4 regions of the Sphingobacterium sp. UBA2610 genome follow, and region 3 is predicted to be linked to each of the others. Evidence: riboswitches for the same ligand, from Rfam matches in the RefSeq annotation. Region 3 holds a riboswitch; each other region holds the start of a gene.
The links. A riboswitch is a leader RNA that binds a small molecule or an ion and turns the genes downstream of it on or off. The one in region 3 is predicted to bind S-adenosylmethionine.
Positions count from the first base shown of each region.

Region 1: linked by a shared signal. The riboswitch ahead of B4Z47_RS13430 (methylenetetrahydrofolate reductase) and the one ahead of B4Z47_RS00035 (O-acetylhomoserine aminocarboxypropyltransferase/cysteine synthase family protein) in region 3 are both predicted to bind S-adenosylmethionine.
Region 2: linked by a shared signal. The riboswitch ahead of metE (5-methyltetrahydropteroyltriglutamate--homocysteine S-methyltransferase) and the one ahead of B4Z47_RS00035 (O-acetylhomoserine aminocarboxypropyltransferase/cysteine synthase family protein) in region 3 are both predicted to bind S-adenosylmethionine.
Region 4: linked by a shared signal. The riboswitch ahead of B4Z47_RS04120 (5-oxoprolinase) and the one ahead of B4Z47_RS00035 (O-acetylhomoserine aminocarboxypropyltransferase/cysteine synthase family protein) in region 3 are both predicted to bind S-adenosylmethionine.

Region 1 covers NZ_DDKA01000019.1:162,143-170,489, reverse strand. Annotated here, with positions in the region: gene B4Z47_RS13445 (30S ribosomal protein S16) at 1-401, shown strand, start outside; gene rimM (ribosome maturation factor RimM) at 521-1,045, shown strand; gene B4Z47_RS13435 (hypothetical protein) at 1,156-2,007, shown strand; SAM riboswitch class I at 2,237-2,339, shown strand; gene B4Z47_RS13430 (methylenetetrahydrofolate reductase) at 2,410-3,366, shown strand; gene B4Z47_RS13425 (DUF2723 domain-containing protein) at 3,610-6,639, shown strand; gene B4Z47_RS13420 (OmpW/AlkL family protein) at 6,784-7,449, opposite strand; gene B4Z47_RS13415 (glutamine--tRNA ligase/YqeY domain fusion protein) at 7,906-8,347, opposite strand, start outside.
Region 2 covers NZ_DDKA01000017.1:164,678-173,024, forward strand. Annotated here, with positions in the region: gene B4Z47_RS11735 (hypothetical protein) at 1-340, shown strand, start outside; gene metE (5-methyltetrahydropteroyltriglutamate--homocysteine S-methyltransferase) at 440-2,752, opposite strand; SAM riboswitch class I at 2,831-2,934, opposite strand; gene B4Z47_RS11745 (response regulator transcription factor) at 3,119-3,808, opposite strand; gene B4Z47_RS11750 (sensor histidine kinase) at 3,911-5,743, opposite strand; gene B4Z47_RS11755 (hypothetical protein) at 6,118-6,447, shown strand; gene pyk (pyruvate kinase) at 6,495-7,922, opposite strand; gene B4Z47_RS11765 (IPExxxVDY family protein) at 8,057-8,347, opposite strand, start outside.
Region 3 covers NZ_DDKA01000001.1:7,869-16,215, forward strand. Annotated here, with positions in the region: partial or broken gene B4Z47_RS00025 (TonB-dependent receptor domain-containing protein) at 1-1,087, opposite strand, end outside; gene B4Z47_RS00030 (FUSC family protein) at 1,388-3,415, shown strand; SAM riboswitch class I at 3,598-3,710, shown strand; gene B4Z47_RS00035 (O-acetylhomoserine aminocarboxypropyltransferase/cysteine synthase family protein) at 3,966-5,276, shown strand; gene B4Z47_RS00040 (homoserine O-acetyltransferase family protein) at 5,310-6,353, shown strand; gene B4Z47_RS00045 (homoserine dehydrogenase) at 6,391-7,572, shown strand; gene B4Z47_RS00050 (GH92 family glycosyl hydrolase) at 7,636-8,347, opposite strand, start outside.
Region 4 covers NZ_DDKA01000005.1:145,738-154,084, reverse strand. Annotated here, with positions in the region: gene B4Z47_RS04140 (hypothetical protein) at 1-698, shown strand, start outside; gene B4Z47_RS04135 (hypothetical protein) at 730-1,038, shown strand; gene B4Z47_RS04130 (DKNYY domain-containing protein) at 1,055-1,681, opposite strand; gene B4Z47_RS04125 (hypothetical protein) at 1,845-2,150, shown strand; gene B4Z47_RS04120 (5-oxoprolinase) at 2,181-2,444, opposite strand; SAM-I-IV-variant riboswitch at 2,512-2,605, opposite strand; gene B4Z47_RS04115 (DUF3050 domain-containing protein) at 2,816-3,586, shown strand; gene B4Z47_RS04110 (TolC family protein) at 3,851-5,041, shown strand; gene B4Z47_RS04105 (HlyD family secretion protein) at 5,128-6,189, shown strand; gene B4Z47_RS04100 (hypothetical protein) at 6,189-7,766, shown strand; gene B4Z47_RS04095 (HAMP domain-containing sensor histidine kinase) at 7,837-8,347, opposite strand, start outside.

The sequences.
Region 1 (8,347 bases), on a different contig from region 3:
ACCCAAACACAAATCCAGCAACTATCGTTTTGGATTTTGAAAAAGCTTTGGATTGGATGAATAAAGGTGCTCAACCAACTGACACTGCTCGTGCTATCCTTTCTTACAAAGGTGTTCTTTACAAAAAACACTTGCAAGGTGGTGTGAAAAAAGGTGCTTTTGATGAAGCTGCTGCTGAAGCTAAATTTACAGCTTGGACTGACGCTCAAGAAGCTAGAATCTCTGGTAAAAAAGATGGTTTAGCACAAACTAAAGCTGAAGCTAAAAAAGCTGCTTTAGTGGCTGAAGCTAAGAAAAAAGAAGAAAAAGCTGCTGCTGTTGCTGCTAAAAATGCTCCTGTAGCAGAAGAAACTGCTGCTGAAGAGACTGAAGCTCCTGCATCAGAAGAAACTGAAGGTTAATTCTTTCATAAAGTATTCGAGAAAGCCGACTCAATCTTGAGCCGGCTTTTTTTGAAACAGCCAATAGGCTAATCGTTTGCCAAATCATGTCTCACAGCTAATCGCCAAATAAGAAAAATATGACTATTGATCAATGCTTTTACATCGGTTACATCAGTAAAACAAGAGGTCTTAAAGGAGAAGTACAACTGTTTTTTGAATTCGAAGAATACGAGAGTTTGGATATCGATGTTGTCTTTGTAGAAGTGAACAAAAAGCTTGTTCCTTATTTTGTTGATGCCATTAAATTTCAAAAAAATAGCACTGCTTATGTAACATTTGAGGATGTGGATCATATCGATAAGGCTCAGGTACTCGTTCGTAAAAAGCTATATCTTTCCAATGATAAAATGCCCGAGCGAGACCCGGATGATTTTAGATATACTGATTTAATCGGATTTTTAGTGATCGATGAAAACCATGGCGAACTGGGGCAAATAACAGATGTTCAGGAATTCCCACAACAATTTGTCGCCACAGTAGATATGGATGGCAAAGAACTGATGTTTCCGCTGTCCGACGATTTGATCTTAGGAATTGATGGCGAAGAGGAGATCATTGAAGTTGAATTGCCTGAGGGATTGGTCGATCTGTATAAGGAATAGGCATATCCCCAAGCTTATTCAATTGAATATCCTATACTTACTATTGCAGTAATTTCTTATCTTGGTCCTTATATATTAATATTACTATTGGGCATAATTATTAATTGATTTTGAAACCGTTATTACTGCTGTTATTCACACTCTCATTGTCTTCGTGTACTTTCTTTGGGAAGAAAAAGGAGTTTCCTGAAGGTAACTACCAAATGATATTGGGCTATCCAAATGATGAGTATCATAAATTAAAAAGAGAATCTCCCCAAAATGTGGAGGCAGATACCTATGGTAATGATCCTATTCTATACCGATCCTTTCTTTCGCTTCATGATAAGGACCAGTTTGTCATGGCGATTGATGATATCTTACTCTTTGGTAAGTACAAATTTGACGGTGATAGATTAGAATTGACGGATGAGAAAAAAGGTAGTGTCGCTTTGGATATTGTTAAAATAAAAAAAGATTTTGTTCAGCTGAGAGGTGATTTTTCACAGTTTAGCTCAGCACGTATACCCACTAGTGAAAGACTTTATATCAACTTTGTGTTAGATAAAACCCTTATCCGGGAAACGCCCAGTAAATTTGATAGCCAAGTGAATTTATGGCGAAATGCTCCGGTAAAATCAGAAAGTGAAAAGGAGATAAAAGCGAGGGCCTTGAATTTCGTAGATTATTCTATCGCTTATTTCCAACACATATCAAGCTCTGGCACCCATCACGATTATCGAATGGATGGTGTCGAATCACCAATTATTTATGCCGAGAATGGCATTGTGCTCAAGGCATGGGCAGATGTTCCTGATTCTTGGAAGGAATTATTTTACAACGAAAAAGAGGCATTAGTCGCCTATCACTATTTATTTGACGGATTTAAATATGGATCGAAAGAAGAGTACCATGTTCGGGGACTCTTATTGATCACATTTTATCTCAAAAATTTACGGAATTCTTTGGCAGCTAATCTTTAGCCAATGTTCTTGTGGCATAGTCAATCTCTTCGCTGTCTATGATCCTCGATCGTTAATTCTACTGGTTTTTCTAGGTCTTTAACTCTTGGTAGCGCGAAGAATCCTGTCGTTGCATGGACACAAAGCTAAAGTGACGTTGAAACATCGTTTATTGAAGTCTTTTTGCTGCTATTTTTGCCTTTTCGAAAAAATATTTTTGTCTTTTGATTTTTTAAAACGATATTAGCAACGCTTATAGAGAAAGGCCGAGGGAATAGACCCGTTGAAGCCTTAGCAACCTGTATTGTTCAAGGTGCTAAATTCTACCCTACTCCATGTGGGAAAGATAAGTTACATGTAGATAAACGATTCCTCGACGTGTGCGTTTCGATGTAAGCCAACCAAACTAAAAACAGTTTTTTAATGAAGATTATCGATCATATCCAGAATGCCAAAGGAAAAACATTGTTTTCTTTTGAGCTATTGCCACCGGCGAAAGGGCAGGGCATCCAAAGTATTTTTAAAACCATGGATGAACTGATGGAGTTTAAACCTCCTTTTATCGACGTCACCTACCATCGGGAAGATTATATCTATAAAGAGCATGCGAGTGGATTACTGGAACGTGTTTCCTATCGTAAACGTCCTGGGACAGTGGCGATATGTGCGGCCATCATGAATAAATATAAAGTGGATGCGGTGCCACATTTGATATGTGGGGGTTTTACAAAAGAGGAAACTGAAAATGCATTGATCGATTTGAACTTCCTGGGGATAGATAACGTTTTGGTGTTGCGGGGTGATGCACGTAAGGGCGATGCCGATTTTATACCAACCGATGGTGGACATGCTTTTGCAACAGACCTATTGGAACAGGTAACCGATATGAATAAAGGAAAGTATCTGCATGAAGACATTATCACGTCGGAAAAGACTGATTTTTGCATCGGAGTAGCCGGGTATCCCGAAAAGCATTTTGAATCTCCAAATTTCAATACTGATTTTAAATATCTGAAACAAAAAGTCGATATGGGAGCAGAGTTTATTGTGACTCAGATGTTCTTTAATGTTGAAAAATACAAGGAATTTGTAACAAAATGTAGGGACAATGGAATCCATGTGCCCATTATTCCGGGATTAAAACCACTGACAACAAAAAAGCAATTGGTGACCTTGCCAAGAATTTTTCATTTAGATATTCCAGAGGAACTGAGTGACGCTGTCGCGGCATGTAAAACGAATGCCGACGTCAGACAGGTAGGTGAAGAGTGGTTGGTACAACAGTGTCAGGAGCTGATTAAATTTGGCGCTCCGGTATTACATTTTTATACGATGAGTAATCCTGGTCCAACAAAGAAGATTGTTGAAAAACTAGCCTAACTCATAAAATGATAAAAAAGGGAGCAGATAAGCTCCCTTTTTTATGATAATATTCATTGTGAAAGCCTGAAATAGGTTGAAAGTCTCGGCAGCGTGGTTTAGGTCGATCTCTATATTCAGTGTTGAATAGCCTGTTTACAGTCAGGTACTGGTGTTAAATAGTGTTAATTCGTGTGTCGGAGTCAGGATAACTTTTTAACTTAAAGTGCTAAAAAGGATTTTAACAATAGACCAATTGACCTTATGACGTACAATAGATTAAATTCTCTACTCGGTTTTGCTTGCGGACTAATTGCCACCTGTGTATATATCGCTACAGTTGAAAAGACGGTAAGCTGGTGGGATTGCGGTGAATTTATAGCCTGTGCCTATAAATTGGAGGTGGCACATCAACCGGGAGCACCATTGTTTCTTCTTATTCAGAATATATTTTCTAATCTCGCTTTAGGGAATAAGGGGCAGATCGCCTATTGGATGAATATAGGTTCTGCAGTTTGCAGTGGAATTACTGTTACCTTTTTATTTTGGACAATAACCGCCATTGCTAAAAAGCTACTCAACAAAGACAAACAAGCTTCTTTGTCAACCTACCTGCAGATCTTCGGCGCAGGAGTTGTCGGTACAATGGCATTTAGTTTCAGCGATTCATTTTGGTATTCGGCAGTAGAATCTGAAGTTTATGCAATGTCTTCCTTATGTACAGCAGTTGTATTTTGGGCAATTTTAAAGTGGGAAGTCCGTGCAGATGAAGACGGTAGCGATCGTTGGCTGGTTTTTATTGCTTTTGTTATGGGGCTTTCGATCGGAGTGCATCTATTAAATCTTTTAGCAATCCCGGCTATCGCGATGGTTGTTTATTTCCGAAGAGCGAGACAGGTTAATGCGAAAGGGACAATAAAAGCTTTCCTCGTCGGAGTGCTGATCTTGGGGGCCGTTTTGTGGGGAATTATTCAATGGTTAGTCGGTCTAGCGGCTAAAGTGGATCTCGTATTTGTGAACTCATTGGGAATGGGATTTGGTACCGGAATTTTTTTCTCGTGCCTATTATTGGGGGGATTGATAATTTACGGTCTATATTATTCCTATAAAAAGCAGAAATATACACTCAATACAGCCTTGCTGGTTCTTTGTTTTGTTTTATTTGGATACAGTTCCTACACCATGGTCATGATCCGAGGGAAAGCAAATCCATCCTTGAACAATAATGCGCCGGATAATGTATTTTCTTTTTTAGGATATTTGAGCCGTGAACAATATATACGGGAACCGTTACTCAAAGGACCTTATTATGACTCGCAAGTGGTTGGCGTCGATAGTAAGACGAGCTATCGGAAAGATAAGTCGGAGTATGTTCCCTTCACACAGGTAGACAAATATCAATTTGATAAGGAAACCTTTTTCCCGCGTATCTATAGCCAAGATGGAAGCCATCAAGCTTATTACAGAAGTTACCTCAATTTGAAAGAAGGGCAACAGCCAACGTTTTCCGATAATTTTAAGTTCTTTTTTAATTTTCAACTGGGAGATATGTATACCCGATATTTCTTATGGAATTTTGTGGGTAGACAGAATGACAGGCAAGGATATGGGACCTATAGTGACGGCAACTGGTTGTCGGGGATCAGACCATTGGATAATTGGCGTTTAGGGGGGCAAGATAAAATATCTCGATCGCAGGAGCATGACCCGAGCCGGAACACTTATTTTTTTCTTCCACTGCTACTCGGAATAGCTGGTGCGATCTGGTTGTACCGAAACAATAAACCTTATACCTTGGTACTGACCTTGCTGTTTGTGTTTACGGGGGTAGCGATCGTAGTTTATCTCAACCAAACTCCTATGCAACCCCGGGAACGAGATTATGCTTACGTGGGGTCTTTCTATGCTTTTGCGATCTGGATTGGGCTGGGAGTAATAGCATTTGTTCGGTTTTTCAACCGTTTTGTACAAACACGTTACGCTTTAGCGACAGGTATTTCTTTTGCGCTGTTGGGAGGCCCTATTATTTTGGCTCATCAAAACTGGGATGATCATAATCGGTCCGAAAAATCGTTGGCAAGGGATATGGCACGCAATTATTTGGAATCCTGTGCTCCAAATGCTATTCTATTTACCTATGGCGATCATGATACATTTCCTGTATGGTATTTGCAAGAAGTAGAGGGCGTACGTCCGGATGTTCGGGTTGTCGTGTTAAGCTATCTCACAGGCGATTGGTATATGCAACAGGCCAAACAACCCACGTATCAAGCGGCAGGGCTCCCCGTGACGATTCCCGCTGAAAAGACGAAAAAAGGCGTTCGTGATTATATCCCTTTCGTAGATAGACAACTTGACAATGCGGTAGATATACAGCAGTTATTGCAGTTTGTCACATCGGATGATCCGGAGTATAAAGTTCAGCTGAATTCCGGTGATATGGAAAACTATTTCCCTTCCAAGAAAGTCCAATTGCGCATTGATAAAGACGAGGTGGTTAAGAAAAATGCGGTTCCGGCGTATTTTCAGGGAGCTATAGTTTCTGCAATGGAATGGGAAATTCCGAATGATCATCTGACCAGGTCGGATTTAACCCTGTTATCCGTGCTTGAAAATAATCATTGGGACAGACCGATATATTTTTCGAATATGCTGCCAAGTGATATTAAGTTGGGACTGGATAAATACCTGGTCAATGAGGGCTTTACTTCTCGATTGATGCCTGTCACTGCTACAGATCAGTCGACAGGAAAACGAAGTGAGCAGGGTGGGCTAGTTAATATGGAGGCGTTATATAGCAATATTATGCATACGTATCATTGGGGTAATGTTAAAAATGCACAATACTTGGATACAGATTCGTTCCGCTTTGCAAGCATGTACGCCCGTGATATATTTGGAAAAGCTGCCCGAATGCTTTTAGCCAATGGCCAGGTCAAACAAGCTGGGGAGGTGGCAAAAAAAGCATACGATCAATTGCCCGATCGCGTATATGCGATGTCGGACGCCATCAATTATGCCGATATTATCGATAGTCTGTATCGCTCGGGGCAACCTCAGCTGGCCAACAGGATGATGGACCGTAACCTTGACTATGTCGCTGAAAATATGGAATACCTACATCAATTGGTAATGGATAAGAAAAACCTGAGCTTTGAGTGGAATGATATTCAGACCGGCTTGGACTCTGTAGACCGGTATAAGGCTATTTTATTGGAAGTAAAGGATACCAAACGATTGGCACGTGTTGAGCAGTTGAGGCAGCAATATCAAAATTGGTACGGCGTAGAATAATTTTGATGATGAACTGAACCAAATTACCAGGCACGCCTAATGGGGCATTGGATTAACGTATTTGAGATAAGAAACCAGATGAGGCCTCTTCTAAAATATTGGAAGAGGCCTCGATACATATAGGATAGGGAATGAGCCGAGTTATTAAAATTTCATGCCGACTCCAAAGCCGAGCAGGAAGGGGTTGATGTCAACTTTTGCCGGTATGGATAGGTTGGGGGCGAGGTTTGACGCATCCACATTGACATCGGTCTTTAAAAGAATATACTTAGCATCTAAATTCACGAAATATTTTTCAGATAGCTTAAAATCAATTCCCAGTTGAGTCGCAAAGCCGAAAGCATTATCATATTTTACATTTTTAACCGTTTGCCCCGCATTGACGCTATAGAATATGGTGTAATTTATTCCCGCTCCTACATAGGGTTTAATGGCACCGTCGGGGAGGAAGTGATATTGCGCTGTCAGTGTGGGAGGGAGGAGCCATACACTCCCAAGATCCACATTGCTGGATGGACTGCCACCAATGGCAGTTAAATTTGAACCTGTTGTATTAACTTTATGTTTTGTAGTCCCAAGGATCAATTCCGCCGCAATGTTTTTTGTGAAGAAATAGGTGAAGTCAAGTTCAGGGATAAATTTCGTATTGATGTCGACGTCTCCGCCTATGGTATTAATCTTGGCCGATTCGTTTGGCATGACTGTCACACCTCTGAGTCTCATTTGCCAGCGTTGATTAGGGATTGTTTGTGCCTGTAAACTTAGTGCGCCTAGGGTAAGTGTTAGTGCAATTAAAAGTAGCTTTTTCATATCATTAAGGGTATTTTGTTTGCTGTAAAACTATTGCTAAAATCAGGGCAAAAGAGTGACGATAATCAGGTTGAAAAATGAATGATACGATGTTTTTCCTATTGCAGATGATGTACCTTTATAAATTACTGTTGTAAAAAATAGGAAAGTATGGGTAGGTGTAAATCCGCTGTAATAGTTTTTCAAGCCACATTGGGATAATAGGGCTATTACACGCATTTGTCTCGCCTGAGGACGAGCAAACGTTATGAAAGTATGTCATTCGCGCAACTGCGGATTGTGCACCAGAATAACTGCTAGGAGAGTTGGGGGCAAGTGGGGGACTGGAGTCTCGTTTAGCAGGGCTAATGGGGATACAAATCCGGTATGTCAATGCATATTGAATGGAATAGGAACGCTCCTAAAATAGAACAGGTCGGAATGAATCCGACCTGTTCTATTTTAGAAGTTACGGTTTTACGCATTTTTCTTCACTTCCTTACCCCAGGAGTCTTTTAATGTAACCGTACGGTTAAAGACTAGATGGTCTGGCGTTGACTGTGTGTCTAATGTAAAATAACCCAATCGTATAAATTGATATCCCTTTCCAGGCGTAGCGTTAGCCAGATCCGGTTCAATGTAAGCACGTTGGATAATATGTAAACTTTCAGGGTTGATCGATGCTTTAAAATCTTCTGCAGCGGCAGGATTTTCATCATTGAACAATCTGTCGTACAATCTTACTTCGGCTTCTTTCGCATGTGGAACCGAGATCCAATGGATTGTTCCTTTAACTTTTAATCCTGAAGTATCTTCTCCTGATTTTGAGTTTGGAACATAGGTACAATGAACTTCCGTCACGTTTCCGTTTTCATCTTTCACAAAATCATGACAGGTAACGATGTAAGCATGTTTCAAA
Region 2 (8,347 bases), on a different contig from region 3:
TTTGGTGCATAATGTGCAGGCACTGGAAGTATATCCTTATTTCATTCAGACATTGATTGATATGGGGGAGTATGAAGCTGCAAAAAAGACGATCAAATTTGCTTTGACACTTCCGGCCATGCCCTTGACAGGAATCTGGATCAAGAAAGCACTTCTATTTGAAAAAATGAGAAAATACAAAAAGGCATTGAAGGCGTTAAAAAAGGCTAAACTTGAAAATGTTGACCTCGATTTTTCGTCAAGCCTGAAGGCGATTGAAGATCGGATTAAAGGAAAACAGGAAATTAAGAACGGGAACGAAAAGGAAAACAAGAAAGAACGGAAGAACAGCCGAAAATAATCTCACCTTATTCGGATAACAGTTTTTATTTTGAACGAAGCCCAATAAAGAAGCCCTAGCTGAAATTTCAGCTAGGGCTTTATCAATATAGTTTAAGAATTATTCTGCTCTTAAGATTTTCGCAGCCTCAACCATAGACTCTAAAGCCGCTTTGGTTTCTGGCCAAGCACGAGTTTTCAAACCACAGTCAGGATTAACCCAAAGTTGTTCTGCTGGAACTACTGCTTTTGCTTTGCGCAATAGATCTACCATCTCATCTTTGCTTGGAACACGTGGTGAGTGAATGTCATAAACACCTGGACCAATATCATTTGGATATTTGAAATCACCGGCGAAAGCATTCAATAATTTCATTTGAGAACGTGAAGTCTCAATCGTGATAACATCGGCATCCATTGCAGCGATATCTTCGATCACATTATTGAACTCAGAATAACACATGTGTGTGTGAATCTGTGTATCGTCTTCAACATTTGATGAAGAGACACGGAAAGCACGTACTGCCCAGTTCAAGTAATCTTTTTGATCAGCTTTACGTAACGGTAATCCTTCACGGATAGCTGGTTCATCGATTTGTATGATTTTGATACCTGCTTTTTCCAAGGCTTGTACTTCATCCAAGATCGCCAATGCAATTTGGTAAGTCGTTGTTGAGCGCGGTTGATCGTTACGTACGAAAGACCATTGTAAGATTGTTACGGGACCAGTCAACATACCTTTAACCGGACGATTTGTCAATGATTGTGCATATGAAGACCAACGGACAGTCATATCTTCAGGACGGTATACGTCACCATAGATAATCGGAGGTTTTACACAACGTGAACCGTAAGATTGTACCCAACCATTTTGTGTGAAAGCGTAACCAGCCAATTGTTCACCGAAGTATTCAACCATGTCATTACGTTCGAATTCGCCGTGTACTAATACGTCGATATCCAATTGCTCTTGAAGACGGATGGTGTTTTCTGTTTCTTCTGCGATTGCTTTATCGTATTCTGCCTGCGTAATAGCACCCTTTTTCAGATCTGCTCTCCATTTACGAACATCTTTCGTTTGTGGGAATGAACCGATAGTTGTGGTCGGGAACGCCGGTAAGTTGAATTTCGCTTGTTGCGCTGCTTTACGGTCTGCAAATGCTGAAGTGCGTTTTGCATCGTCATCAGTAATATTGCTTGTACGTGTTTTAACCTCTGGTTTGTGGATCAATGGAGAGGTACGGCGGCTTTCAGCAGCCGCTTTGTTCGCTTCGAAGCGTTTTGCTGTTTCAGCATCAACTTCTCCCTCCGCTAGTACGGCTAAGTCTTTTACTTCAGCTAATTTTTGTTTAGCAAATGCTAACCAGTTTTTTACTTCAGCTGGTAGCGATTGTTCATTGTGTTCATTGTCTAAGTCAAAAGGAACGTGCAACAGTGATGAAGAAGGAGCTACCCATACACGGTCTTTTCCTAATGCATCAACAGCCTGTTTGATTTTAACCAATGATTTTTCGTAATCATTTTTCCAGATGTTACGGCCTTCAACAATACCTAAAGATAATGTTAATGAAGCAGGAACTTTAGCCAATACCGTATCCAATTGATTTTCACCGCGTACCAGATCCAAATGTAAAGCATGGATAGGTAGGTTAACTGCGATATCTTCGTTGTCTTTTAAAGATTCGAAGTAAGTCGTTGCGATTAATTTGATATTTTTTGCTGCTGCAGCTAATTTTTCGAAAGTAGGTTGATATAAAGCTTTTACTTTAGCATCTAAATCCAATGCTAAGAAAGGCTCGTCAATCTGAACATATTGTGCACCAGCATCAGCTAGTTTAGCTAGTATTTGCTCATATACTGGAATAAGTTTATCCAATAAATCGATACGGTCGAAGCCAGCTTCTTTTTCTTTACCGATCAAAAGGTATGTAATAGGACCTAATAGAACTGGTTTAGTATCGATGCCCAATGATTTTGCTTCGTTGTATTCATTTAAGAATTTTTCGGAAGTCAATTTGAATTCTTGATCTTTGGTGAATTCTGGTACCATGTAGTGGTAGTTCGTATCCAACCACTTGGTCATTTCCATTGCAGTCACGTCGATTCCTTCTTGTTGGAAACCGCGCGCCATGGCAAAATATAGATCTAAACTGTAATTGTTGTCTACTTTATTCAATAAAGAATGGTAGCGAGCAGGAATTGCACCAACAGTGAGGGTTAAATCCAATACTTGATCGTAAAAAGAGAAATCATTGGAAGGGATCAAATCTATTCCAGCATCTTTTTGTGTTTTCCAATTGCCTTCACGAATTTTTTTTGCTGTGTCCAATAATTCCTCAACAGAAGATTTTTTAGCCCAATAGGCCTCATTGGCTTTTTTCAATTCGCGGAACGCGCCCACACGAGGGTAACCTAAATTGTTAGTCAATAACATAATGAATGTTTTTAATATTTCTTTTTCAACTATATTTCTTGCTAGAGAGAGAAGGACACACTAGAATTTGGTGACTTCGGCTTATCATTCCCATATCAAGTAGGGTAGAATTTAGCACCTTGTCAAGGGACAGGTTGCTAAGGCTTCATCGGGTCTATTCCCTCTGCCTTTCTCTATAAGCGACGCTAAGTTAGAACATTTCTTTTTGAAATGCAAATTTTTTATAAAAGTGCGTCAATTTTTTATATTCTACTAAGGATGAAATTGTTTTGTTCTTTTATTTTCATCCACGAATTCGAGTAAGTCACGCTTGAATACGTGTGTAGCATAAAAAGGGGAATGACTATATTTTTCATTCCCCTTTTTTTAGCTGACCAAAAGTTTGTAACCTTTTCCGTGCACATTGACAATTTCAACTTTGCTATCTTCTTTTAGATATTTACGAAGTTTACTGAGAAATACATCCATACTTCTACCCGTAAAATAGTTATCATCATGCCATATTTTTAACAACGCTTCTTCCCGGGTCAGCACATCATTTTTCTTTAAGCAAAGCAAGCGGAGTAGTTCAGCTTCTTTCGTGGAGAGTTTTTGCATCTGTCCTTTGTAAGAAATCTGCTGACTTGTATAATCAAAGAAATAATCGCCAATTTCAAATTTATCCGCAACCACTTCTTCTTCTTTGTCTCGAACACTGCGTTTCAGCAAAGCATTGATGCGGAGCAATAATTCTTCCACTCGAAAAGGCTTGGTGATATAATCATCTCCTCCTAGCTCAAAGGCTTCGGTCTTATCTTCCATCATCCCCTTTGCTGTGGCAAAGATAATAGGAACAGTATTGTTTGTTTTTCTGATTTCACGTCCAACTGTAAATCCGTCCTTTTTTGGCATCATGACATCAAAAATACAAAGGTCGTAGTTATTTTTTTTGAATTGAGAAATCGCTTCATCTCCATCCGTGCATAATGTGACGTCAAATTTTCCCTTTAATTCGAGATAGTCTTTTAAAAGATCCCCCAAATTAGGATCATCTTCTGCTAATAATATCTTTTGCATAATGAATATATTAATTTTCACCAATGTCCCTTGATGCTGATAAATCAGCCTTCCTCAACCTTTGAAATTTTTTAAAGAGGAAATATACAAAAAAGGAACGTTTTATTTTTTAATAGGCAAAATTACTTCAAAGGTCGTGCCTTTATCTTTTTCACTTTTAACTGTAATTTTTCCGTTCAGCCTTCTCAGAATGTCCTGTACATAACTTAAGCCAAGGCCAAATCCTTTGACATTATGAACATTCCCAGTTGGAATACGGTAAAACTGGTCGAAAATCTTTTGCAGGTGATCCCGGCTCATCCCAATACCATTGTCGGCTATGGTGACAACAATGGTGTCGCCAACATTTTTTGAATTGATGTTGACATGTAAATCTCCTTTGCTGTACTTGATGGCATTATCCAAAAGATTGTAAAATACATTGGAAAAATGTAACTCATCACCAACGACAACATCCTTGGTCGCTGCAAGATCTATACTGAATTTCCCGCCAATATTTTGCATCCGTAGCTGCATACTGTCCGTTACTGCCGAAACAAGATCATTGATGCATACTTCTACCTGGTCGAGTTTTAGCGTTTCTTTTTCTAGTCTTGCCAAATCGAGCACACGTTCAATATGATTTCCGAGTCTAACATTTTCGTCGTAGATGATATTAGCCAATTTCTGAACGCGCTTGTGGTCGGCATTGATGTCTGGATCTTTAAGTGACTCACTGGCAATCATAATTGTTGCAACAGGTGTTTTAAACTCATGCGTCATGTTGTTGATGAAATCCGTCTTCATTTCCGAAACTTTCTTTTGTCTGAAGATGATAATCAGTGTATAAGCAAAACACCCCACCAACAAGAAAAGCAGTGCCAGCATGGGCAGCAACAGATAGCCCATATTATCGGCAATTATCGCCTTTTTATTGGGGAAATAGATGGTTAATTTTCCTGGCGCAGCACCGATATCACCTTTAAAAAGTGCCGTTGAGTATTTGGTTGTATTTGTTGGGTTATTTAAAGCGGCTTCGTTTAAAATATTATTTAGTAATATATTGTTTGTGCTCCATATTTCAATATTGAAAGGAGCTTTAATGTCGCGTTGAGCCAACTCCTCTTTGATAAGTTCTTGAACGATGATCACATTCAATCGATCCTTTAATGGACGTTTAGCAAGCTCCATTCCAATAGCAATATCTTCGATGTAGTCTGCTTTTTTGCCGCCCAGCATGGCAACGGAATCATATACATTAAAGCCACTCCACGCGTTTTTTCTGTTGAGGATATCCAATCTTTTTTCCAAATCAGAAATTGTTTTCGCAAGTTTCGCATTCTCTCTTGGAGGTAATGTGGCTACCCGGAATTTTGTTTGTTGATTGACCAGTGGGTCCATTAGGGGGATAACAAACCGCGTGCTATCGTCCTTCCCATTGATCTGATCATCTACCTTTGAAGCATTTAACATGATAAAAGCCTGTACCAAATTATCGTCGGTAAGCTCATTTGAAACAGAAAATTTGATAAATTTCTGGTACTCCGGTCTTTTGATGTATGTTTCGTAGAATGAATTTTTGATTTCAATTACATTTGGATACAATGCACGTAATTGGTCTTCTTGCTCTTTAAAGTTTGAGAAAACAACATGTTGTTTGTTTTTTAATTCTTCAATTCTATACTGTATTTCGAGTTGCTCGGCCAAAAGACGTTGTTTGGCCTGTTCCTGCTTGGATTTTTCAATGTTACGCTCCTGTTGAACCTTAGCGAAGTCAACTACCTCCCGTCGTTCAAGCTTACCGGCAACAGCTGTAATCGCAGCATTGACGGACTCATCAAATAATTGAGACTTTTGGCGATAAGAATCTCTCAGAAAATAGAATTGCATGGCCAATACCCCAATTAGAGCGAGAGACATCAGTCCAATGATTAATACAATGCTATTTTTCTTCATTAGTATTGGGTATTAAATAAATGTATTTTGAATATATCAAAAAGTTTATAGCGCTCAGTTTATTTACCATTTGCGTATTCATCCCTTATGCCATGTGAGCGGCCATTTAAGGTGCGATAGCTCATTTTTTCTTAAATTGTTACAAATATAAAGATGCTAATGTGTTTTGTAGCTGTTTTAACAATGTTTAACAGCAATCTGTTTAAATATAGATGCTGTTCTTTGTAAATTAGTGAATAGAAATGGATTATGTGCTGAATTGCGCTGTGGACAAATTTTAATCTACGCGGTTGAGTCTAACTGCTGGAGAAGTGAATAAGCCGAATATGACGCGTTCATTGGTACAATGAGTGCTCTTTAATAACTATATAAAGATGAAAAGCTACGTATTATTATTGGTATTGTCTTCCATAGGGACCATTGCTTTAGGACAAGTAAAGGTGAAACCGCAGATTCCTTTAATGGAGGAAAAAGAATCAAAGATGCCTGTCTTTAAATTGGATTCTTCAGATGAAAAGTATCATATGCCCATTAAGAAGCCAAATCGTGTGGACGGTCTAGCCCCAATGCCAGGAACGGAAAAAATGCCCAAAGGTGATGAGAAAGAAAACAATCTTCCTTTTAGGCGCTTGAATGATTCGCTAAAGGTGAAGGACTTTAAATTAAAAATCGACTCCTTGTATCCAAACAAGCAAAAAAAATAGCGTTCTAGATAGAACGCTATTTTTTTTGCTTTAATCCTTATTGTCCATTATAGCTGGGAAACACGGATTGTATTTGTTTTACCTTTTTCGATTAACGGTGTCGAAGCTGTATTGATAATGATAGATCCAGGTTTAACGTAGTTATTTTTTACAATAAATTTGTTAACATCATGAATAGATCCATCTGTGCTTTCGAACTTGTCGTAGATAAAAGTTTTTACGCCCCAAAGTAGGCTGAGTTGTTTCAGCAATTTTTGTGTTCCTGTGAAAACTAAGATATCTACATTTGGTCTATAACTTGTAATTTCAAACGCTGTTGCACCAGATGATGTCAATACCGCAATTGCAGATGCATTTGTTTTTTGAGCAAGATAAACCGAAGATGCGCAAATCGCGTCCGGAATAAGTGTTCCGTCGTGGATTTCACTAACTTTCTCATTATAATAAGGATAAGAAGTTTGTTCCACGTGGATAATGATTTTGCTCATTGTTTCGATAACGATTTCAGGGAATTCACCAACTGAAGTCTCGCCACTTAACATCACAGCATCCGCTCCATCCAATACGGAGTTGGCTACGTCATTTACTTCAGCACGTGTAGGACGTGGTGTAGTGATCATACTTTCCAACATCTGTGTCGCAATGATTACCGGTTTTGAAAGATCTCTACATTTCTGTACGATGATCTTTTGAAGTCCTGGTACCTCTTCCATTGGAAGCTCAACGCCCAAGTCACCACGAGCAACCATAACAGCATCTGTAGCTTCGATAATGGCATCAATATTTTCAATCGCTTCCGGTTTTTCAACTTTTGCGATGACACGAGCATGGCTTCCTTTTGCCTCGATGATTTTTTTACATTGAAAAATATCTTCTGCCGAACGTACGAAAGACATCGCGATCCAGTCTGCACCATGATTCAGGGCAAAATTCAAGTTGTCTAAATCTTCTTCCGTCAACGATGGGATAGATACTTTGGTGTTCGGTAAGTTAACGCCTTTACGTGAAGTAAGGACACCTCCGTGTACAACTTCACAGGTAACAGTATCTTTATGATTGGTCTCTAAAACACGAAGTTGAAGTTTTCCGTCATCAAGTAAAATGATTTCGTTGGCTTCAACATCGTTTGGAAAGTTTTCGTATGTAATGTAGATTCTGTTTTCGTCTCCGATGAGTTCTTGTGTTGTAATTTCAACTTTTGAACCATTCACGAGAATAGCTCCACCTTCTTTCATTTTTCCGATCCTAATTTTTGGACCTTGTAAATCGGCTAAGATGGCAACATTGAATCCTGTTTCATTATTTATTGCATTTATAGTTTCGATTACCTTAAGGTGATCTTCCTGGCTGCCATGAGAGAAATTCAACCGGCACACATCAACCCCTTTGGCAATCATGTTGGTCAAAACTTGTTTGTCTGCCGAGGCAGGGCCTAATGTTGCGACAATTTTAGTCCTTTTTTGAACTTTTTCCATCTGTTATTTTGTATTTTAAATGTTCTTCATTAATCACAACAAATAGCCTACTATATTGTTGTGTTTTGTCAAAACTAAATCGAATTAATTTAGATCTAAGTTGGGGTGTATTTGCTACACTAACCTACAGTTTGCTAAAATATGAGATTTTCTTTAGATTTCAATATTTTTGGTGATATTTCTTTTGCAATGACGACTTCGGGTAATTTGTTGATCCTTTTGATAATATGTTCCACGTCATCCTCACAGATGTAGTTTTTGATGATGATAAAAAAATCGAAGTGGGGGTTTTCCGGGATTAAATAAGTGCCTTCGATGCTCTTATTGTTGATCAAGAAATATTCGGTGTCGGCATCGGCGATAAGGTAATGAAAAGCAGTGAAGTGGTAGCTTATTTTTTTCTTTGGATCAAAGACAATGTGATA
Region 3 (8,347 bases):
CCTCCCGTGTTGAATGACCATTGCTTACATTACCATTAACCACAAATCCAATGACCTCCTGTTTCCCCAGGTTAAAATCTGCCGCAAATTTGAAATTATGACCTCGATAGCGGAATTTCGAATAAGAATCCGAATTGAAAAAAGTCGTCCCGCTTTTGGTATCTACAGCCCTATCGATATCTAAATCATTAAAGCCTAAGGCAGTTGCATAGTTATAGGAAGAAAATAAGTTCACCCAATTGTTACGATGGTTTATGAGAAAGCCACCATCAGCCTTTGTATATTTACCCTGCCCTAAATTGAGGTTTAAACTAACATTACTTCCAAATTGCGTATTCCTCTTCGTCTTAATATTAATAATTCCTGCATTCCCTGCCGCATCATATTTTGCAGGTGGATTGGTGAGTACTTCGATCGAGGCTATTGCATTTGAAGCTGTATTTTCCAATAAGCGCGACACTTCATCTGCAGAAAGATAAGTAGGCTTACCATCAATCATGATGATCACATTACTTTTTCCACGAAGGTTGATCTTTTTGTTGTCTAAAGTTACCCCCGGGACCTTTTGCAAGAGTTCCAATGCGTTATTTCCGGTTGCCAAAATACTGTTCTCGACATTGAGCACAACTTTATCAAGGTGACTTTCAATTAATGGCTTCTTGCCAATTACCTGCGCCTCATCCAGCACTTTACTTTCCAGCTGTAATCGAATCGTATCCAGCACCTTGAAATCACCCGCACGCAGCATTATTTCCCCAGAACGATAAGTACCATAACCCACCGTGGACACCTGTAAGCTGTACTTCCCCTCGGGTATCGCAAACAACACAATTTCTCCATTTTCGTTGGATAAGGTTCCTTTTAACAAGACATCATTGGGTTTACGAAACAGTGAAATATTTGCGGCAGCAATGGGCTTGTTGTCCTGCCCAACAACGACAGTACGTAATTTCCCCTCGTCAGACTGTGCTGAAACGGGTCCGGCATTAGAACACAGGAATAAAACAATAGAAAATAAGAGCAATTTAATTTTTTGTGGTTTCATAATGTAATTTCTTTGGGCTATCGATCGGATAGTCAACTTCATAATAATGACAACAAACCTCGTGTATTCATTACACGTTGACTAGCAGAAATAGACAGGTAGTGCGATTCACTCGGTAGACAACCAAATAATATCGGTAAACCCTATCCTTCGCTGATCGCTTTTACAGCGGATAGGATCATGCGAGCTAATTTTGAATCTTCTGAAACATCTCGTAGAAAAAAAACATCGAATCAAAATAAAAATTCAAAAAACAAATAAAATTCAAAACAAATAAATTGTATACAAAAAATATTAAGCATAATATTTGTATTTTTGCATCGAAAATTAGTAAACTGATTCATGAGCACTGTATCATTGAAGAAAAGACTCTACCGTATTTATATCCTTATGATACGATTTATGCATGGCGAGCATGCTGGAGACGCATTACGTAATGTTGCCATCAGTATTTTGCCAAGTTTGGCGATCTATTTATTGGGAGCGCAAGCGAGCACGGCTATCGGAATCGGTGTCGGATCGTTGTTAACGACACTCACCGATCCTCCTGGCAACAGAAAAGATAAACTTTCTTCAGCTCTAGTATGTATTCCCACCTTCTTTGTTGCATCATTGTTTACAGCTATTGTATTTCCCTATCATTGGCCTTTGGTTATCGTGCTAGCGGCAGCCGGTTTTATATGCACCTTATACGGCATTTTTGGAGCCCGCTATGCTGCAATTGGAAACATGACATTGATTCTCATGAGTTTTGTGATCGGAATGGCCCCACAACACCCCTTTGCGGTTGGCTTACAGATTACAACAGGTTCCATAATATATTATTTTTTTAGCCTTTTACAAGCCTATATACAACCTTATCGCTCTTTGAAACATGCCATGGCTAATGGCTTTCATGGATTGTCCCAATTTCTATTGATACGATCACAGTCTTACGATCCCGATATTCCTTTGAATATTACGTACAGTCGCGTAGGAAAAATTCATGGCCAGATCAGCGAACAGCAGGAACAAATCAGGTCTCTTCTGTTTCGAGAAAAAAAAATCATAAGCCAACAGTGGCATAAAAGCAATTATTGGCTCAGTCAGGTTTATGGATTAATTGACCTCCATGAGTTAATTATTGCGCTTGATCATGACTACGATGCAATTCGCAAAAATCTTGCAGACACGGGCAGCCTCCCCTTAATTCGTCACACAATCAAATTATTAGCGTTAGAAATCGATAGCTTTTCACAACCCAACAAGAGGTTCCGGTATGCACATCAATTATACCATAATAACTTTAAAATTAATGCCCTCTTACGGGATTTAAAAGAAATTCAAGAACAACAGGCCGATCCAGCAAAAGGTATATTATGTTCGATCATAAGCAACATCGAAGCAATTATTGATGTACTCAACAGAATCCAGGTCGCTTTTTATCAAAATCAGGAAATTCAGGATAAGATTGACACCAGCGAGTACCAACAATTTATCAGTCGACCATTACGTAATCTCGCTGATCTAAAAAGTAAACTCCATCTGAATAATCCGCTTTTTCGATTTGCGGTTCGGATGGCTCTTCTTTTTGGAACAGGTGCATTGATCGGTATTTTATTTTTGGATTTTAAATATACCTATTGGATCTTACTGACGATCGCTATTGTTGCCAGGCCAGCATTTTCAATGACAAAAACCCGTAATATAGAACGTATTGTCGGTACATTCTCGGGTATTATAGTTGGTGTGTTCTGCTTAATTTCTATTCATTTTCTTCCAGCACTCCTAACCATAGCTGCATTGGGTCTTTTTGGATTCTTTTTGTTCAACCGATCTAATTATATGGTCAGTGTCATCTTCATTACCTTGGGAATTGTAATTGCGCTCAATCTGTTCGAAGGCAACATCAATCTCATTTTAGGCAGCCGAATACTTTTCACACTGATTGGAGCATTCTTGGCTATAGCGGGTTATTTCTTGATACCTGTACGCCAGAGCACAGGCATGGTTCAGCTGGCAAAAGAGGTATCCCTTTACAACGCGCATTATTTCCAGATCATCAATAACCGTCTGTCGGACGAACGACAAAGTTCGTTTGATATACGACTGGCTCGTAAAAAGGCGCAGACCGCTATGGCCCTGTTTTCAGACGCCATCAATCAAATGAAAAAAGAACCCGAGCACAAATGGATGGATTGGTCACATATTCACCATTTTCAGGCACTCGCATATCAGGTCAATTCCCATTTGGTGGGCCTTTCGCTATCGTTAAGCAAAAAGACGAATCGCCACCTCGCCTATGATATCCATAGTAGAATCGATGCGCTTAAACCTCTTCTAACAGATTTAAATCAAACTGCAGAACGGATCAATTTAAAGAAATCATAATACCCGATTGACAGTTACTTTTGCGGTTTCATCGGAAGATATGTGATGCCAATCGGCATGTTATTCAAAATTCCTTTAACTAAAAAATAGCATTTCTTTTGCTTTAATAAAAAAAGAGTTTATATTTGTGTCGTCTTCGAAAGAAGATTTCTAATCAACACCTCCCTTCATCAGTAGGTCTTGATTTATAAAGAAGTGGCGAGAGACTGGCTCAATGACCCACTGGCAACCTTCAATTTGTTTGAAAAGGTGCCAATTCCTGTCCAAAACAATATCGTTTTGGAGCATATAAATGACATAAGACAATGATTATTAAATTACTGAAGTCCATTAAAAATTCAGGTTCAACACAAGTGAACCGCACGATAAGCGAAAGTGTAACCCATCGTACAATTGTATCGATGCGAATGCGTATGCATATGCACTTCCATGCTTGTTAAAAATCATTTCCGTTTTCTTGGATAAAGATTTAACAGACCCTTCAAGGAGGTGTGTATGCTTCTCTTTTTACTTTGCAATTTCTTTTTGAACCCTTAAAATCTGATATATTATGTCTTCAAACAAAAATTTAAAATTCGAAACTCTCCAGGTCCACGCTGGTCAAGTCGCTGACCCTACTACGGGATCTAGAGCAGTTCCTATATATCAAACAACATCTTTTGTATTTGAAAATGCCGAACACGGCGCAAACTTATTTGCATTAAAGCAGTTCGGTAATATTTATACACGGATTATGAACCCTACTACGGATGTTTTCGAACAACGTATTGCGGCACTGGAAGGCGGAGTTGCAGCTGTTGCTGTTGCATCCGGCCAGGCGGCACAGTTTATAGCTTTAAATAATATTTTGGAAAGTGGTGACAATTTTGTTGCAGGATCCAACTTATACGGCGGTACATTCAACCAGTTTAAAGTTTCTTTTAAACGCCTGGGCATCGAAGCTCGTTTTGCAACGGACGCCGAGGCCGATAAAATTGAAGCGCTCATTGATGATAAAACAAAGGCGATCTATGTTGAAACAATTGGAAACCCAAGTTTCAATATTCCCGACTTTGAGAAAATTGCTGCCGTAGCAAAAAAATATGACTTACCATTAATCGTCGATAATACTTTTGGAGCCGGAGGTTATTTATTTAAACCTTTGGAGTATGGTGCAAATGTCGTTGTTGAATCGGCAACTAAATGGATTGGTGGACATGGCACAAGCATTGGCGGTGTCATCGTCGACGGTGGAAACTATAATTGGGGCAACGGAAAATATCCCCAATTTTCGGAACCATCTGAAGGCTATCATGGCTTAGTATTTTCCGAAGTTTTTGGTGAAAGCGGACCATTTGGAAATATTCAATTTGCCATTCGGGCACGTGTGGAGGGCCTACGGGATTTCGGGCCGGCACTCTCCCCTTTCAATTCATTCTTACTATTACAAGGGCTTGAAACCCTGTCTTTACGGGTGCAACGCCATGTAGACAATACCTTAGAGGTCGCTAAATGGCTGGAGGCGCATCCACAGGTAGAAAAAGTAAATTATCCGGGATTAAAAAGCTCTCCAAGCTTCGCTAACGCACAAAAATACCTTAAAAATGGCTATGGTGCAGTGCTTTCTTTCCAACTCAAAGGTGACGCAGCACAAAAGGCCAATAGCTTTATCGACAGCTTAGAATTAATCAGTCACTTGGCCAATGTTGGTGATACCAAGTCATTGATTATCCACCCAGCAGCGACGACTCATCAACAATTGAGTGATGAAGATCAAGCCAATGCTGGAGTGTTCAAAGGCTTATTACGGCTTTCTGTAGGAATAGAACATATTGATGATATCAAAGCCGATTTACAACAAGCTTTTGATAAAATTAAATAATCAGATTTTTTCGGCTTAAAACTTAAACGTAAAATGAGTAAGCATATATATCTGCACCCGGAGCCTTTTGTATTTGAAAATGGAAGAGAGCTTACTGATTTACAAATCAGTTATGAAACATTTGGCAAACCCAACGCAGATCGCAGTAATGTGATCTGGGTTTGCCATGCACTAACGGCCAATGCAGATGTGCTGGATTGGTGGTCCGGTCTTTTTGGAACAGGTGAATTGTTTGATTCAAACGATTATTATATTATTTGTGCCAATGTTATAGGATCAGCATATAATAGCAGTAATCCGCTATCTGTAAACCCAGCAACGGGACAGCCCTATTACCTATCTTTTCCCGAATTTACAGTAAGAGATTTGGTCAACGCACATCAATTCCTTGCAGACCACTTGGAGGTCAAAAACATCGAGATCCTTATCGGGGGCTCATTAGGCGGTCAACAAGCGTTGGAATGGGCTGCATCGCATAGTATAGCCATCAGCCATCTCATTGTGGTTGGAACAAATGCCGTCCATTCACCATGGGGTATTGCATTCAATGAAAGTCAACGTCTTGCCATTACAACTGATCGAACCTTTTACGCCAATCACCCTGATGGCGGAGCTAAAGGATTGAAAGTTGCACGCGCTATGGCGCTGCTGTCTTACCGCAACTATACAACGTATGCCAACACGCAAAAGGAGGATGATAACGAAAAACTCGATCATTATAAAGCATCCTCCTATCAAAACTATCAGGGTGAAAAATTGGTAAAACGCTATAATGCGTACAGCTATTATTTCCTTACCAAAGCAATGGACAGCCACAATTTAGGTCGGGGAAGACAATCTATTGAATCCGCTTTAGCGAGCATCGATTGTCCAACGTTAGTGCTGAGCGTCAATACAGATTTGTTGTTTCCGCCACAAGAGCAACAATTCATCGCGCAACATGTCCCCAATGCTCATTATCAGGAGATTGAATCGACCTATGGCCACGATGGCTTTTTGATCGAAACAAAAAAACTCACAAAAATCATTAGCAGCTTTCTAAGGGAACAAAAAGAATACATGAACGAATTAGTATAAGAGAATAAATAATATATAAGAGAATTTAAGAAGAGATATGAGTAATAAATTAACAATAGGGATGTTTGGGTTTGGTGTAGTAGGCCAAGGTCTTTACGATATCATCAAAACCAAAAATCTTAATCTGGAAATCAAGAAATTTGTCATTAAAAACGGTGATAAAAAACGCTCGCTACCAGCAGATTTATTTTCTACCGATGCCGAAACAATTTTAGGTGACCCAGAAATTAATACTGTTGTCGAACTAATAGATGATGCTGAAGCAGCATACCAACTAACTGTTCGTGCCTTGAAATCCGGAAAAAATGTGGTATCTGCTAATAAAAAAATGATTGCCAGTCATTTGGAAGAGCTGGTTGATATCCAACATGAATACGGAACCAGTTTATTGTATGAAGGTGCCGTTTGCGGAAGTATCCCCATTATACGGAATTTAGAAGAATACTATGACAATGAATTACTTCATTCTGTCAGCGGTATTTTTAATGGATCTTCCAACTACATTTTATCTAAAGTTTTCAACGAAAATCAGCAATATACAGATGCTTTAAAGAAAGCACAAGAACTTGGTTTTGCAGAAACAGATCCAACCTTGGATGTGGGTGGATTTGACCCCAAATTTAAAGTATGTATTGTTGCTTCCCATGCGTATGGAATCTATGTTAAGCCAGACGATGTCTTTAATATTGGTATTGACAAATTGGGACAGCAGGATATTCGTTTTGCGAAAGAAAAGAACCTCAAGATCAAATTGATACCAACGGCGAAAGAGATCGACGGCAACAAAGTTGTACTTTACGTATTACCACGCTTAGTAGGCAAGGACAGCATGCTCTATAATGTAGAAAATGAGAACAATGGTGTATTGGTAAAAGCGGCCTTTGCAGACGAACAATTTTTCTATGGTAAAGGAGCAGGTGGCCACCCAACAGGTTCTGCTGTGCTATCAGATATCGCTGCCCTTCGCTACGGATACCGTTATGAATATAAAAAACATTTAGAATCCAGCACATTAAATTATAGCCAAGATTATTTAATTAAGGTTTATTTGAGATATACAGATGATTCACTGATTGAAAAGTTAAATTTCAGTGAAATCACAGAACGATATTACGCACCAGATTTCAAATATGTCATAGGACATATTAATCTTCAACAAATTGCAGCCCATAAAGCTGATTTGGATCAAGAGGGCAATTTTATTGCTGAAATCGCGTAGGCAATCAACAAACCAACCTACCTTGAAAATAGCCCCGAATGGGGCTATTTTTTTATTTTAAACTTAGTTACCTTTTAACTTGAGATCTAAAATCCCACCTTCCACCAGACGTTCAAAAGGAAGTTGCAAACCTTTCCACAGGCGATTATTCAACCGAGCTTGATCAACAATATAACTATTGGCCTGCTCTTTCTTCACCTGGATTATAAATTTATTTTTTCTTAATTCCTTAGGCAATTGTATCGTTACCCGATCGAAAAGTGGCGCGCCAATCTGAAGTGCGGGCTTCTCGGTCGTGAGACTTCGTACATCGAATAGGCCGATACTTGACAAGACATACCATGCTCCAAGCTGTCCTTGGTCTTCGTCTTGTCCATAGCCATAGCCATGTATTGCATCGTTACCATAAAACTCATTGCAAATTGCCCGTACCCATTTCTGACTTAGATCAGGTCTACCAGAAAAATAGAACAGCCAAGAGATATGCAGGTTCGGTTGATTACCGTGATTATAAAGACTTTCAATCCCTGCGAAGGCGTCAATTTGTGTACCACCTCCAAACACATTCTTCTGCGACACCGTAAAGATACTATCCAACCGCTGATTGAACAGATCCTTTCCAACGAGTTTAACCAATTCTTGTGGGACATGCGGAACATAGAACGTATACTGCCATGCATTTCCTTCCTGAAATCCACGCCATGGTTCATAAGGGTTAAAGTTTGAAATGAATCGTCCAGTACTATCCTTTGGCCGCATAAACTTCGTCTCGGCA
Region 4 (8,347 bases), on a different contig from region 3:
TCATTGGCCCCGATCCACAGGCGAAGGATGAATGGCTGCTGTTTCCTTTAATGGTCATATTTAGCGGTATTCTGGTCCTGAACATGTCCTATACAGTTTATTTCTACGTCGCTGTTTACCACAGGCAAAAAATATTGATTTTAGAACAGAAAGAAACTATCCTGCAGCAGGAATCAAGAACGATAGATCTCCAGGAGCAGATTGAGCTGCTTTCTCCGGGCATCGAAGAGCTGAAAGAGATCCTGGAAACAGCAGGGGAAGATAGAGATGTGGATTCAATGGATGAAATAGACTCAGCTCTGTTAAGATCCATGGATCTGGAACAGGAAGTATTCCTGCTCAATAATAAAATCTTGTCCCAAAAGATATCCTATAAGGATATCGGGATTTTTACTTATAAAAATGGTATAGTCAGCCTTTATTTAAGAACTGCGATGGACGAAAATCTGACTTGTGGCGAGCAGCGCAGTTTAAAGGAAGTTGTCAATAGCACGAAGGGATTTGTACAAAAGATAGACCGGGATAAGGCTATACCTTTGGATATGATCCAAGCTTGCCTGCAACTGAAACGGGGCCGATTGCGTATCCTGCTCAAAATCCCTTTTGAGGGAAGGTATAATTTTGAGGTATCCGATAAAATTGCAAAACATATCAGAGAATGGGTCATGATGCAGGTGCCAATAGAAAAGGAGCAATAAAATTGAATAGATGAACTTTAATAGATAGATTATGGAAAAAGTAAGGGACAATACCTGGAAATGCCGAGCTACTGGTAAAGTTGGATTTCCTTCTTTAATTGAGGCGCAATGGGCAATGCTTCACTTTAAGTTCAGATCCCGGATGAAAAACAAACTGGATGGTAAACGTATCAAACACAGGATGGGTAAAGATGCCTGCAAAAGGGCTTATTATTGTAAGTTCTGTAAAGGTTACCATATTACCACTTGGGAAAAAGGTCACTTTAATAATTACAAGACCAAAGCCGAATCCTGGGAGATACCGAAAGGATTAGGAAATTGGAATTATTCAATAGAATAATCCCGTGGTCTATTTTCTATTCTAATTTTTTTCCTCTATAATATTCATTCCAGCTATCCTTCGCATAACCTTTGCCCAGATATTTAAATGTAAAAGCAGTTGCATCTTTTATCTCCTGACCAAAATAATAGACTTTCCAGCTATCTTTGCTGTATCCATCACCGAGAAGAACAAAGCTTTGGTCGGATACATCTTTTAGTCGATTGCCTCTATAATAGACATTCCAACTGTCTTTGGCATATCCTTCATCCAGTATTTTAAAGCTGGGCGCAGAGACATCTTTAATCTTAACGCCACGATAATAGGCATTCCAACTATCTTTGGCATATCCCCAACCAAGTGATTGGAAAGAATGTGGCGATACATCTTTAATCTTAACGCCACGATAATAGGCATTCCAGTTGTCTATTGCATAAGCATTGCCGAGGTCTTTGAAAGATCGTGCATCGACACCTTCGACCATCTTATCCCTGTAGAAGATCCGGTTGCCTATGTTGACATAATCGTTTTCTCTGTCATGTCGAAACGTCGTCTGAGACGTAGATCTTTTATTGTGACGACCTTGTTGAGCAATACTTTTCTCCAATATACATAGCAATGCAAAGGAAATAACAAGCATATTTTTTAAGTGGATAAAGGCCATAATGTATCTGTTTTATAATATGATATTTATATTGAATCCCTCCTTTATGACCAAGATAATTCACCGAAGGTTTAATCATTTTATCATTTTATTTCTCGTTATCCTTATCCGTTTCAAATGCAACTATTTTGGAATCCAAATATTTTTTTGTATATTGCTGGTTATGAGTTTTAAAGAAAAATTAGAGAACTGGCGCACGTCAATCAATCGCGCCGGTAGTGGTGAGGAATTGTATATTTTGCTTTTGAACTATAAAAGGTTTATCAACAAAAATTGGGTGGACGATTTTGGCGATCCGGGCAACTGGAAATCGGAATTAAATCAGGTCATCAGCAAAGTAAGAAACAAGGTGGATGTAGCAGATATCAGAGCCTGCCAAGATTTATCGTCCTATCAGGACGATGCCCGGCAGACCGCACATTCACTCAATCATACGTTAAAATATCATCACTCATTGACAAAAGGGTAGGCTAGGCCTACCTTTTTTTGCCGATAACGATTACTGTAAAGGAATCAGGACATTCTGTTCCAAGCGTACAGGGACATGCTTCACCGAGGTAAAACCGTCTTCCTTGGAAATGATGTTGGAAAGATCCAATCCTCTTTTGGAGAACGTACTGATCAAAGCTGTTCTAAAGGTTGCCTTGGCTGAACCCCAGCCTTGTCCCAAAATGGTGTCATTGTTGAGCTGTATCAGTTCATCTGTTGAGTAATAACTGAATTTTTCCAGTAAGTGTTGGTAAAGATTTGTTGTAGTAGCCATACAATTTAAAAATTTAAAGGATTAAACCATAAACTGTATCCAGATCTTGTTGGGGAAAATAATCGTTCAGCGACGTTTATTTTGGTCGAAACCCGTATTAATTTACCACCGCGGTGCCTGCACTCGGTTGGTATTGCATCATGCAATTCTGAATACTCTACAAATATAGTAGATTATTTTTTATAATAAAAAATATTTTTGTTTTTAAGGGTAAATGGGCGTTAGCAACAGGAATACGGAGGTCAAAAGCGAGGCGCGTGGTTGGCTGTGATTTGGTTATGAAGCGGATAGCTGGGCGAAAAATTTATCATGTTACTGTAATCTCATCGAAAATACTTTTAAAAATAGAGATAAGACAATACTTTTGCGCCATGAATAGAATTGCGGAAATTAACGAATACATTGCTGCCGAACGCGAGGTATTATTGCAACACCCTTTATATCGTAAGATCAAAACGATCAAGAATCTACGTTCTTTTACAGAAGGGCATGTGTACGCTGTATGGGATTTTATGTCTTTACTAAAAGCTTTACAGATTAAATTGACCTGTACGACTTTACCTTGGTTTGCGAGTGAGCATCCATCAACACGCTATCTAATCAACGAAATTGTATTGGCTGAGGAGTCGGATGAATACATTGATGGCCGCCGTTTGAGCCATTTTGAGATGTATCTGGACGCCATGGATGCCATGGGTGCCGACCTTCATCTGGTCAACAAATTTATTGCTCAAGCCAAAAAATCGAGCAACATATTCGATGTCATTGCAACGACCACATTGGACAAGCGGATCAAAGACTTTTTGAATTTTACATTCGAAGTGATTGCTGAGGGCGAGGTGCATAAAATTGCTGCAGCATTTACATTTGGACGCGAAGATCTTATCCCGGGAATGTTTACCTCTATTTTGGAAGAAATTAAAACAAACTTTCCTACAGCCAATCTGGATAGCTTTATTTATTATTTTCAACGCCATATTGATCTTGACGGCGACGAGCATGGACCGTTGGCGATGCAGATGATCACAGATCTTGCGAAGGACGATGAGGTTAAATGGACGGAAATGAAAGAGATCAGTAAAGTTGCGCTACAAAAGAGAATCCAGTTGTGGAATGCAATAGAAGATTCCTTATACGGATAATCTATTATTATACCGTCGAGAAAGGCCTTTCAAATCATGATTTGAAAGGCCTTTTTTATGTGCTGTAAAAAAGGATATTGTAAGGACTTCTTGGCAGATATTGGTCTTTTTGTTTGAATTGATGAAAAAATGTCTTTTTTCCATAACATATTGGCGTTTGTGAAGAAATCCAAGTTCCAATAAGTGTCTAAGTTTGCAACGCAAAAAAATTACATAGCACACGTGAACTTTTTTCCTCCCTATTGGGCAAAAGGCATACTAACCATGGGATTGTTAGTATGCGCTATTTCGGACACCTTCGCCCTCGATTCTTTGCGTATGTCGCTGAAAGACATGATCGACAAAGCACTACAAAACAGTAAATACATCGAGCAGTCCTATTTGCAGCTCAAAGAAACTGAGGTGGCAGTACAGCAGCAACGCATGGAGTTGCTCCCTAAGATTTCCGCCAGAGCTTCTGCTAGTTATGCAAGTAATATGCCTGTATATGACCAGGGGCTTTTAAATAAACCTTCCCAGCATGATATCATTCATTACTTGTACGATAGCGGCCTGGATTTTTATCTGAACCTCTACAATGGGCATCGGGACCTAATGAAAATAGAGTCCAAAAAACTGGAAAATGAGCTGGCTAGAATCGATTGGAAGAATGCCGCAGCACAGACGAAATTGGAGGTTTGCAATCTTTTTTTGGATTTGGAACTGTCGTATAGTAACCGATCTTTAATCGAGCAGGATATTGCTGATCAACGGGTACAGCTCAAGGAGATTGAGCATCTGTATAAGGCGGGCGTGGTATTACACAGTGACGTCTTGCGTATTTCGTTGGAACTTTCGAAGCGGGAACTGTTGCTCGTGCAGATCGGTCATGATATTCAGGCTGCAAATCAGAAGCTGCAGCTAATTGGCGGTATTACAGCAGAGATTATCCCCTTGACCGAACCTTTTAAAGTGGAAAGCCCCAGCTATGAAGCGCTTGTTGCCGAAGCGCGAAGCCATGCTTTTTCCCTTCTAAAATCCGAACAGGAAGTTGTTTTGAAGAAATTGTCGGTCAAACAGGCGCGATCAAATTATCTTCCTGAGTTGGGTTTGACCAGCACATTTACCTTTGCCAATCCACAGGTCTTCTTGTATCCCTATAATCCCAGCTGGTATAATCTGAGTATCACAGGGCTCAAATTAAGCATACCGATCTCGGCTATCTATCTCAATAAAAACGTGGTGCGCGGAGCACATATCGCATTGGATCGACAAGAGGTAAAACACCATCATGAAGAGGAGATTCTGGAAAATCAGCTGTTACAGGCCCTGTTGGATTATCAATTGGCTATTAAGCAGCAGGACGTCTGTCAAAACAATAAGGCGTTGGCGCAGGAAAATGCACGAATTATAAAAAACAGGTATTTTAAATCATCGGCTTTGATTACGGATCTATTGGATGCTGATATGCAATAATTAAAAACACTTTTTGATCTTGAAACCGCACATATTGCGATACAGAAACATTATTATTTTATCGAATTTTTGAAGGGTACTATCTAATGAAACCTAAATCACGAAGAACAGTTGTGGAGGCACAACTCACTCGAATCACCAACTGGTTGGCCGGAATTGTCTTGTTGGCCTTGTTGTTATGGGGCGCTCAAGCATTATGGATGCGACTGCGGTATACCTACACAAATGATGCACAGGTAACGCAGTATATCAATCCCATTGTTTCCCGGGTAGGAGGATATGTAGTTTCTGTGCATTATCACGATCATCAATTGGTTAAACGGGGTGATACCTTGTTGCTTATAGATAATAAGGAATATAAATATGAGGCTGATCAGGTAGCGGCATCCGTCAATAAGGAAGCTGCAGAGATCAATGTTCTTCATAGTCAAAAGGAAATTCTCCAGGCGGAACATGAATCTTTACGCACATCAATTGCTGCCGGGGAGGCTCGGGTAACCAAGCAACAGTTGGAATATGATCGATATAATTATTTGTTTCAGGAAAAGTCTGCAACGGCACAGCAACTGGAGGATGTAAAAGCGACGTTGGATGTGTATAAGAGTGAGCTGGCTTCGTTAAAGCATAAATTACAGGCTTCACAGGAGCGTGTGCATGATGTGGATATGAAAAAAGGTGTGGTTGATGCCGAACGTGTTCGTTTAACGGCAGCTGTCGGCCGCAAACGGCTTGATGTCGGCTATACCGTTATTCGCGCACCTTACGATGGACAGATTGGCAAACGCACGATTGAAAAAGGTCAAATGATAAGTGCTGGCGAAGTTTTGGGCTTTATCGTCAATAGAGAAACCCCAACCTGGGTAACCGCTAATTTTAAGGAAACACAACTCCGCTATTTGCATCTTGGCAATAGGGTTGAGGTGGTTGCTGATGCGTATCCGGATCAAAAATTTTATGGAAAAATTATTTCCATCTCCCCGGCTACTGGATCTGCATTCTCCCTTTTGCCGCCAGATAATGCAACGGGCAACTTTGTGAAGATTGTACAACGCGTACCTGTGCGCATTGAGCTGGATAAGCAAAAGGGAGCCCAACAGCTTCTTTCGGGAATGAATGTGAATGTATCGGTATCAAAAAAACAGAAATAGTGAAGGGAATTTTTAAAGAATGGGTGCCGGAGTGGTTGATCAAGCTTATCTTGTTTAGCAGTTTGATGCCCTGTATGGTCTTATTTTTCCTGCCGGGTGCAAATACAAATGTCACCGCTGGATTTTACGGTGCACAACCCAGTGATGTCCAGTTTCTGATCATTTTGTTTTATGCTGGTTTTGTTGGATTCTACGTTTTAGAACGGCGCTTTTTTTTATACTTTCCCATCAAGCAGTACTACATTATTTTTAATCTTCTACAGCTATTGAATTGCTTTTTGATGTACAGCATCACCGATATCAGCTGGGTATATGGCCTGCGCTTTTTCCAAGGGATGTTGTTTGCTTCTGCCGTAAACTTATCGATCTCCATGATATTCTCACGGTTGAAAAGCGATCGGGCTAAGGAAGTAAGTTATGCTGTCTTTTTTGGTATGTTACTCTGCAGCTCCCCATTTAATACTTTCGTCACGGCTGAATTTATCGATTCATTCAATTTTGATCAGCTCTATCTATACGCTGCCTTATCATTTGTACCGGGTTTATTGTTGATTATGCTGTCGATGCGCTCCATACGGCATATACGTCCTTACCCTTTGTTTTCATTAGACTGGGCAAGCTGCATTTTCTATAGTCTTGTGATCGTCAGTTTTGGCTATCTAATGGTGTATGGACAAGAAGTTTATTGGTTTAACGATCAGCATATGCTGATCATATTCGGGGTAGGTCTAACGTTGCTTATTCTTTTTATTGTTCGGCAAATGGTGCTCAGGCGTGTGTATGTTCATTTGGTGATTTTTAAAAACAGGAACTTTCTCTTGGGCTTATTGATTTTGTACATGATGTATATTGAGCGTTTCTCCTTGACCATCTCAAATCAATATCTCGTACAGGTTATTCAACTCGATCCTATTCATTTGTCCTATATCCAGTGGTTTAATATTGCTGGTATTGTCGCTGGTGTTCTAGGCTCATTGTATTGGATGCTTGGGCAACGCCCCGTAAAATGGATCTGGATTTCGGGCTATTGTTGCTTGCTGCTGTTTCACCAATGGATGTTTTTCTCCTTTGAGGGGCAGGGGAATGATGCGCATTTTTGGATACCCTTAGTTTTACATGGACTCGGAGTAGGGCTTATTATGGTACCCACCATTTTATTTTGTATTACCAGTGTCAGCCCGCAATTGGGGGCTTCTGCGGCTGCGGTCTGTCTTGCTATCCGATACCTGGGCTACACGAGCAGTATCGGTTTGCAGAATTTTTTCAAGTTGTTTGAATATGCCCAGCACCAGCAGGTTTTTAGGGACCAAACGGAAGTGGGCAATCCCTTATTTCGGGAGTACCTGCAGCAGGAATCTGTCAGCATTTTGCAGCATGGACTGCAGTATAAGGAACATACGGCAGCCTTAAAGCTCGTTGCTGAGCGGGTCAAGATCCAATACTTTGTGCGCTATGCCATGGATTATTATGAGATCATGTCCATGATCAGTATCAGCATACTTTTGCTGATACTGATTTCGCCTTCCTTGAAAAGCATGTATAAAAAGTTGAGAAAAAACAGAATTTCTCCTGCTTAGCTGACAGTGCTACATTTTTCCTTTACCACAATATGCTGGTTAAGGAGACTTAAAAAAAAATAGCATGCTATCAGGATAGGGAACGATGTGAGATATCAATGCTAAAAACACTTCCAACGCCTTTTGCCGAGCGGACGGTGATCTCGCCTTGATGGAGAAGCACGATTTTTCGGGTAAGCGATAAACCAATACCATTTCCCTCGCTATAATCTTTGTTGCTTCCACGATAGAATGGTGTGAATATATTGGGCAGATCGACTGGGTCAATGCCTATTCCGTCATCTTTAAATTCCAGCTGAATTCTATTTTCATCCGCTTTGATAGCGATTAGGCATTTTTGATTGGGTGAAAATTTACAGGCATTTTCAATGAGGTTGACAAAGGCGACCTGCAATAGATACTCATTTGCATTGATGGATAGAAGTTTTTCATCTTCAATCGCCGGATCGACAAAAATGTCGAGTTTATAATTTGGACTTGACTGGAGAACCTGCTGGCATGCATCAATTAGTATTTCGTCTATACGTAAGGTTTTAAACGCGATTTCAGCACTGTCGTAACTTGCTTTGGCAAAATCAAGT